DNA from 2 places in the Nocardioides sp. NPDC004968 genome. Region 2 is predicted to be linked to the other one. Evidence: riboswitches for the same ligand, from Rfam matches in the RefSeq annotation. Region 2 holds a riboswitch; the other holds the start of a gene.
What was found. A riboswitch is a leader RNA that binds a small molecule or an ion and turns the genes downstream of it on or off. The one in region 2 is predicted to bind cyclic di-AMP.
Positions count from the first base shown of each region.

Region 1 (4,072 bases), on a different contig from region 2:
CGGCGGCGTGTTATACGCATGGTTCACTCGCTGACGCTCGCTCACTTCTGCCCCCGTCATCGAGCCGAGTGTGACAGATGAGTCCGCCAGCGGGCGGTCAGCTCGTCCTCCCCGAAGCCGAAGCCGGCCTGCAGCGCCTTCTCCAGGCCGATGCCGCGACCGGTCTCCTCGTAGAGGTCGACCAGGGCCTGCTCACCGCCGGCCTCGGCGAGCACCTCGCAGGCGAGCCAGGCGGCTTCGTACTCCGCGCCGAAGTGCTCCGATCGGGTGTTGAACTCGGCCTTGCCCGGCAGGTGGTCGGGGGCGCCGTTCTCGCGGACCTGGGCGAGGATCTGGCCTGCGGTCTTGGACAGCGGCAGCTTGGTGTCGCGGAGCGCGACGTAGTCGGCGAAGCCCTCGACCAGCCACATCGGCCGGCGGGTGTTGGTCGCGGCGTCGGTGGCCGCGTGGGTGGCCTCGTGGGTGATGACGATCTGGGCGCCGGGGGCGTCGAGATCGCCGATGACGCCCTGGTTGACCCACACGTGCAGCGGAGTCCCGGCCTTCGTTGACCCGTCGACGGTCGCGGTCACCGCCGCGACGGCGGCGTACGTCCCCGGCTGCGCGCCGAGCGCCGAGTCGAGGCCGTTCGCGGGCACCTCGAGGACCAGGCGCGGGTCCGTCCAGGGGATCACCTTGCGGACCCCGGCGACAGCGGTGGTGGCCAGCTCGGCGTAGCGGTCGGCGACCTCGGCCGACGCCTGGGCGACCACGAGGGTGGAGCCGGTGCGGCGCACCTCGACCGGGCCGCTGAGCCACAGCGGCAGCCGGGTGCCCTGGGCCGCCGAGAACCCGGTGATCGCGCCCTCGGCGTCGAAGCCGACCTTCAGCTCCTCGGTCAGCGCCGGGTCGCCGGGCGTGCGCCACGACATCTCGACGTCGGCCGTCCAGGAGCCGTCCGGCTCCACGTTGCCCGACTCGGCGACGTACCTCGCGGTGACGTCCCCGATGCCGATCGCCCGAGCGTTGCGCACCGCCACCGAGGCGGCGTCCTCTCCCTCGGGCTCCGCCCCGTCACGTACGCCGTCGACCAGCTCCGCCAGCGAGGCCCTGGCGCCTTCGGTGTCGGCGCGCACGACCGGCGCGCTGCTCGGGGTCGGCGCGACGTACTCGCCCCCGCCGGTCAGCCGCCAGCCGACGAACCCGGCGAGCAGCATCACCAGCACGAGCCCGGCCCCGATCAGGGCCGGACGGGAAAGAAGAGAGCCGACCGTTCGCACCTGCGAACGATCGGCCTCTTCGGGGTGCTGGGTCAAGCTCAGCCCGGGCGGACGGCGCCCGTGTAGGGCATCTCGTCCATCGGGGAGACCTTCACACCGGTGCTCGGGTTGGAGGCGTGCACGATCATGCCGTTGCCGATGTAGATGCCGACGTGGCTGATCGGGCTGTAGTAGAAGACCAGGTCACCGGGGGCGAGCTGGTCGCGCGAGACCTGGGGTCCGCTGCTGTACTGCGCCGAGGAGGAGTGCGGGAGCGAGACGCCGGCCTGGCCCCAGGCACCCATGGTGAGGCCCGAGCAGTCCCACGACTCGGTGCCGGTGGCGCCGTAGACGTAGGCGTCGCCGACCTGGGCGAGGGCGTAGTCGACGGCAGCCTTGGCGCGGCCCGAGGGCGGCGGCAGGTTGCCCGGGATGCTGGTGTCGGTGGACTGGAACTCCTCCAGCTCATCGGCCTCCAGCTCGTCGAGCTCGGCCTGGGCCGCCTCGTACTTCTTGTCGATCTCGCTCTTCTTCTGCTGCATGGTCGTCTTGACCTTGGCCATCTGGGACTTGGCATCCTCGGTGGCCTCGCGGCGGACCTGGAGGGCCTCCGCCTCGGTGTTGTACCGGGCGAGCAGGTCGGCCTGCAGCGCGTTGTAGGACGAGACGGTGGAGAGACCGGCGAGGAACTCCTGCGGGTCCTCGGAGGTGATCACCTGGCCGACGGCAGAGACGTCGGAGCCCTCGAACTGCCGCAGCACGGAGTCACGGAGCTCTGCGCGGATCTTGTCGAGCTCCTTGCTCTGACGCTTCTCGTCGGAGCTGAGGTCGTCGAGCTGGTCCTTGAGGTCCTGAAGCCGCAGCTTGGCGTTGCTGTAGTCCTCGTTGGCCGCCTCGGCCTGGGTGTAGAGCTTGTCGACCTTCTTGCGAACGTCGTCGATGTCAGGGTCTGCCTGGGCGGGGGTCGCTGCGGGAATGATCCCGGCGACACCAATGGCGGCGATGCCGGCTGCTCCGGCAATGAGTCGCTTCCGGTCGCGTGTCACGAGCGGACGGTCTCCTTGTGTGTAGTCGTTGACGCCTACCGGGTGAGCTGACGGGTTCAGGCACGACCTGCCTTACCACCGCTCCTCGATCTGGTCTCCCAGATCGCCCTTGCGGCGGATGCACCCCAGGTGATCGCACTCCGTTCTCGCGGCGTACGACCGGTGTGGTTCCCCGGCTCCTGGCCCGCCCCGAAGCGGGCCTGGACTAAGCGCGACACTCGCGTGGGCCGGTTGACCCACTTCCACGAGCGCCAAGTTCCTGCGCACACTAGCCGACGGCATCCCCCACCTGCCAACCACCCACGCCCAAAAGTTCGGCTACATCCCTTCCACCATGCGCAGCGGCGGGACCAGTCCACCCTCGGCCAGCACGTCGAGCGCCCGGCGCTCGTCGTCCTCGATAGTCAGCTCAGGAGGCGGCCCCAGAAGCACGGTGACCACGCAGTCGTGGCACGCCAGTCCCCGCACGAGGCAGGTGTCACAGTCGATTCTCGTCGTCATGTTGTGACGGTCTCACCGAGCACCGACATTTTGCTTTCGTCCGGTTGCGTCCGGCGTGTCACCACCATCGCAGCACGGTATTCGAGGCGGCGATCGCGGACCGGGTCCCTACACTTGGAACATGGAGGTCTCCGCGTACGCGACGCTCCCCGACACGGTCCGGGGGCGCATCGTCGCGCTCACGGCCGGGGTGCTTCCCGACGTGACGCGTCTGCCGCCCGCGCTCAAGCGGATCGCGGATTTCGCGCCCGCCCGGCGGGCCAAGGCCGGCGGCGCGATGATCGCCTCGGTGCTCGAGAGCGACGACGAGGTCCGGGAGAAGGTCGGCAGCCAGCTGCGACCGGCGTACGTCTCCGAGGGCTCCTCCGACGACGTGGTCCTCCCCGAGGATCCGGCCGAGGCGGCCGCGGTCGTCTGGCTCATCCGCCCCGACGGCTGGGAGGTCTCGCTCAAGGAGGCCCTGGACCGGCTGGAGGCCGCCGCGGTGCCGGTGGTCGACGCCGAGGTGGCCCGGCTGCGCGGCAAGCTCGCCGCGGCCGAGGACGAGCTCCGCGAGGTGCGTGCCGACCGCAAGGCCCGCCTCGACGACCTCAAGGCCGACAACACCGCCCTGCGACGCAAGCTCGGCGAGGCCCGGGCAGCCGCCCGCGAGGCCGGCACGGGGCTGGACGAGGCCCTGACCGAGGCCCGCACGGCGCTCGCCCGCGCCGAGGACGAGCTCGCCGCGCGTGACCGCCAGCTGCGCCAGCTCCGCAGCCAGATCGACAAGCTGGAGCGCGAGGCGGCCGCCGAGCGGCGTACGTCCAAGACGGACCGCGAGGACGCCTCGCTGCGCGCCCGGTTCCTGCTCGACACGCTGCTCGACGCGGCCGGTGGCCTGCGTCGCGAGCTGGCGCTGCCGCCTGTCACCGGCACCCCGGGCGAGCGGGTGGAGGCCGAGCTGGCCTCCGCGGACGCCGCCGCCGGTGCCGGGGTCACCAGCAGCGCCCACCTCGAGCAGTTCCTGGCGATGCCGCGGGTCCGGCTCATCGTGGACGGCTACAACGTCTCCAAGGCGCTGTGGCCCGACTCGGCGCTCGATGCCCAGCGGCTGCGGCTGCTGCGGGCGATCGCGCCGATCGCCGCCCGCACCGGCGCGGAGACGACCGTCGTCTTCGACGCCCACTCCGCATCCGTACGCCCCACCGCGGTGCCTCCGCGCGGCGTCAAGGTCCTCTTCTCCCCCGAGGGCGTGATCGCCGACGACGTCATCCGCGACCTCGTCGACGCCGAGCCCGCGGGCCGCGT
Region 1 is NZ_JBEXJF010000003.1:275,717-279,788, forward strand. It holds gene ABZU72_RS05990 (hypothetical protein) at 57-1,259, opposite strand; gene ABZU72_RS05995 (NlpC/P60 family protein) at 1,298-2,284, opposite strand; cyclic di-AMP (ydaO/yuaA leader) riboswitch at 2,302-2,506, opposite strand; gene ABZU72_RS06000 (hypothetical protein) at 2,603-2,785, opposite strand; gene ABZU72_RS06005 (NYN domain-containing protein) at 2,907-4,072, shown strand, end outside.
Region 1: linked by a shared signal. The riboswitch ahead of ABZU72_RS05995 (NlpC/P60 family protein) and the one ahead of ABZU72_RS09655 (C40 family peptidase) in region 2 are both predicted to bind cyclic di-AMP.

Region 2 (4,072 bases):
CATCCATCAGGTCAGTTCTGTTCGGCCTTCTCGGCGCCACGGCGCCACCGGATGCCGGCCTCGAGGAACCCGTCGATGTCCCCGTCGAAGACAGCCTGCGGGTTGCCGGTCTCGTAGGTCGTACGCAGGTCCTTGACGATCTGGTACGGGTTGAGCACGTAGTTGCGCATCTGGTCGCCCCACGAGGCGGCGACGTCACCCTTGAGATCCTTGAGGTGGGCCTCCTCCTCAGCCTTCTTCAGCGCGAGGAGCTTGGCCTTGAGGACGATCATCGCGGCGGCCTTGTTCTGCAGCTGCGACTTCTCGTTCTGGCAGGAGACCACGGTGCCGGTCGGGATGTGGGTCAGCCGGACCGCGGAGTCGGTGGTGTTGACCGACTGGCCACCCGGCCCCGAGGAGCGGTAGACGTCGACCTTGATCTCGTTCTCGTCGAGCTCGATCTCGTCGGTCTGCTCCAGCACGGGCACGACCTCGACCGCGGCGAAGGAGGTCTGGCGGCGGCCCTGGTTGTCGAAGGGGCTGATCCGCACCAGACGGTGGGTGCCGGCCTCGACGGAGAGGGTGCCGTAGGCGTAGGGGGCGTGGATCGCGAAGGTGGCGGACTTGAGCCCGGCCTCCTCGGCGTAGGAGGTGTCGAAGACCTCCACCGGGTACTTGTTGCGCTCGGCCCAGCGGACGTACATCCGCATCAGCATCTCGGCGAAGTCGGCGGCGTCGACGCCACCGGCGCCGGAGCGGATCGTCACCAGGGCCTCGCGGGCGTCGTACTCCCCCGAGAGCAGGGTGCGGATCTCCAGGCTCTCGACGGCCTTCTTGACCCGGCCCAGCTCGGCCTCGGACTCGGCGAGCGAGTCTGCGTCGCCCTCCTCCTGGGCCATCTCGACCATCAGGCCGAGGTCCTCGATGCGGGTGCGGAGCTCGGTGAACTTGTTGAGCTCGTTCTGCAGCAGGGAGAGGCGGCCGGTGACGCGGGTGGCGTTGTCCTGATCGTCCCAGAGGTCGGGCGCGGCGACCTGCTCGCCGAGGTCGGCGATCTCCTTGCGCATCGCGTCCAGGTCCAGCACCTGGCCGATGGTCTGCATCGTTGCCTGGAGCTGCTTGATCTCGGTGTCGAATTCGGGGCCTGCCACGTCTTACAGGTTACTTGACGCGTGGTGCCGCACCCGATTCGCCGACCTTCAAATATGCGCTCGCCCTCCGGTACGGGGAACCGGAGGGCGAGCATCAGGGGGATATAGGCCCCGAGACTGGGCTCAAAGGGAGGTCAGGCCTGGTGGGTGGAGCCGGCGAACCAGCCGTCCCAGGCAGCCTCTTCACGAACCGACGCGCCCGGCTTGGGGGCGTGCAGCATGATCGCCTGACCATTCTCCCAGCGCAGGAAGATGCCCACGTGGTAGACCGGGCTGCCCCAGAACATCAGGTCGCCGCGCTGGATCTGGTCGTTCGGGACCGTCGGCAGCGCAGCGGCCTGGTCCCGCGAGACCCGGGGAAGCTCGATGCCGGCGGCGCTGAAGGCGTACTGCGTCAGGCCGGAGCAGTCGAACGAGCTCGGGCCGGTGGCACCCCAGACGTACGGGTCGCCGATCTGCTCCGAGGCGACGCTGATCGCCCGCTCGATCTTGCCTTCCTGGCTCGCGGCGAAGGCCTTCGCCTCAGCCTCGGCCTTCTTCTTCGCCTCCGCGGCCTTCTTGGCGGCGATCGCTGCCTTGCGCTTCGCCTCGGCGGCCTTGCGGGCTGCCTCGGCCTTGCGCTCCTGCACCTCGACAGCCCTCTCGAGCTGCTTGATGTCGGTGAGCATCGCGGTGGGGGTGGCCGAGGCCTCCAGGGTCGGAGCCTCCACCACCTTGGCCGCCTCGACGGTCGACTCGACCGTCGTGGTCTCGTGGGAGGCCGGGGCGGCGTTGGCGGCGGGCACCGCCACCAGGGCACCGGCGGCGATGCCGCTGGCGAGGGTGATGCGGCCGATGAGCTTGCCGTGGCCGCTGAGCGTCGTCCTGAGCTTGTCGAAGGGAGATCCTGCGATCGACCGGGCGATCGAGACGTTCGGCGACCGGAACGGGCGGGGCGCGCCTCGGTGGGCAGGGTTGGATACGGACTTGGACATGCGTGAGTTCCTTCCCACGCCTGCGAGGTGAGCTGTCGGGTTCGGGCTAGAAGGTTGCCCGGCCATCTGCGATGGCTTCACCCCAAGCGACCGTCCGAGTTAGTCGCGTGGAACTTGGGTCCCCCGCTCCTGTCCCATACGTACTGCTGAGTGTGAGGGTAAAGGGGGTTCAGTAGTTGGGGCCGGCGTCCGGAGGGACAGGATTCGGCGTGTACCGGGGCCGGTCGTGCGTTCTGCACGGCTCAACCAAGGTGACATGCGATCTGGAACGGATCCAATCCCGAATGGCCGAATCTGGAGCACAATCCGCGTGTTCACGCGTGACTTTGCCGTCGTTTGTGAAACATCTCACGGACTGAACACGCGTATGACGCCGTGTCGAACTTGCGTTTACTCCGCAGCTTCGAGACGGAAACCGACGCCGCGGACGGCGACGACCTTCTCCTGCACACCGGCCGCCTCGAGCTTCTGGCGCAGGCGTCCGACGGTGACGTCGAGCGTCTTGGTCGAGCCGTACCAGTTCTCGTCCCAGACCTCGGCCATCAGCCGGTCACGGGAGACGACCTTGTCGCGGGAGGCGGCCAGGACGGCCAGCAGCGCGAACTCCTTGCCGGTCAGGGTCACCTCGCGCTCGCCGGCGTAGACCCGGTGGGCAGCCACGTCGATGCGCAGGGCGTCGTCGTCGGCGCCGAGCTCGACCGGACCCGAGCGGCGCAGCAGCGCGCGGACCCGCGCCTGGAGGACGGCCAGCGCGAACGGCTTGGCCAGGTAGTCGTCGGCACCGGCGTCGAGCCCGACGACCAGGTCGATCTCGGCATCACGTGCGGTGAGGATCATGATCCCGCCCTCGTAGCCGTTGTCGCGAGCGGCCTTGCAGACCTCGAGCCCGTCCATGTCCGGAAGGCCCAGGTCGAGCAGCACCAGCTCGGCGTCGTACGGAGGTGCCAGCAGCTCCAGCGCCTTCTTGCCGGAGTCGACCCAGGTGACGTCATAGCCCTCACGCTGGAGCGTGCGCACCAGGGGAGCAGCGATGTCCTCTTGGTCTTCTACGACAAGCACGGAGTTCGACATGAAGAGAACAATAGTTACAGCCCCGTAGGGCTTGTGAAGAGATCCCCCCTTTCAGATAAGCGCGTGATCACATCGTTAGGTCCGAGCTGGTCGATACCGAGGGGATCCTCGGCCCCTTCGGAGACCTCATCCCAGGTCACCGGAGCAGCGACGGTGGGGATCCCTTTGCCTCGCAGCGAGTAGGGACAGATCGTCGTCTTCGATCCCGAGTTCTGCGACCAGTCCAGGAAAACCTTGCCTGACCTGCGACTCTTGGTCATGGTCGCAGTGACCTTGCGCGGGTGGGCCTTCTGGAGGTCCTCGGCGATCTCCTTGGCCAGCGCCGTGGCGACGTCCGGCTCGACGGGCTCCGGCAGGGCGGCGTACAGGTGCACGCCCTTGCTCCCGCTGAGCACCGGAGTCGCGGAGAGGTCACGGGCGCCCAGCGCCTCCCGCACGAGCAGCGCCACCTCGCAGCACTCCTGCAGGCCGGCCGGCTCGCCGGGGTCGAGGTCGATCACGATCCGGTTCGCGCCGGCCGGGGCGCCGTCGCCACCGACCGTCCACTGATGGACGTGCAGCTCCAGCGCGGAGAGGTTCGCGGCCCAGGTGAGGGCGGCGAGGCTGTCGAGGATCGGAAAGGTGAGTGTTCCCTCCCTGTGGTCGGCGGTTCGGGATCCCGTTGTCGGAACGACGACCGTACGGACCCAGCTGGGTGTGCCGGCCGGTGCGTTCTTCTCGAAGAACGACATGTCGCCGACGCCGTGCGGCCAGCGGATCCTCGTCACGGCGCGGTCCTGGAGCTGCGGCAGGAGCGCCGGCGCGACCTGGGCGTAGTAGTTGAGCACCTCGCCCTTCGTCATGCCCGTACGTGGATAGAGCACCTTGCTGAGGCTGGTCAGGGTCAGGACCCGGCCG
Region 2 is NZ_JBEXJF010000006.1:149,424-153,495, reverse strand. It holds gene ABZU72_RS09665 (alpha/beta hydrolase) at 1-7, opposite strand, end outside; gene prfB (peptide chain release factor 2) at 12-1,130, opposite strand; gene ABZU72_RS09655 (C40 family peptidase) at 1,265-2,104, opposite strand; cyclic di-AMP (ydaO/yuaA leader) riboswitch at 2,110-2,281, opposite strand; gene ABZU72_RS09650 (response regulator transcription factor) at 2,495-3,175, opposite strand; gene ligD (non-homologous end-joining DNA ligase) at 3,190-4,072, opposite strand, start outside.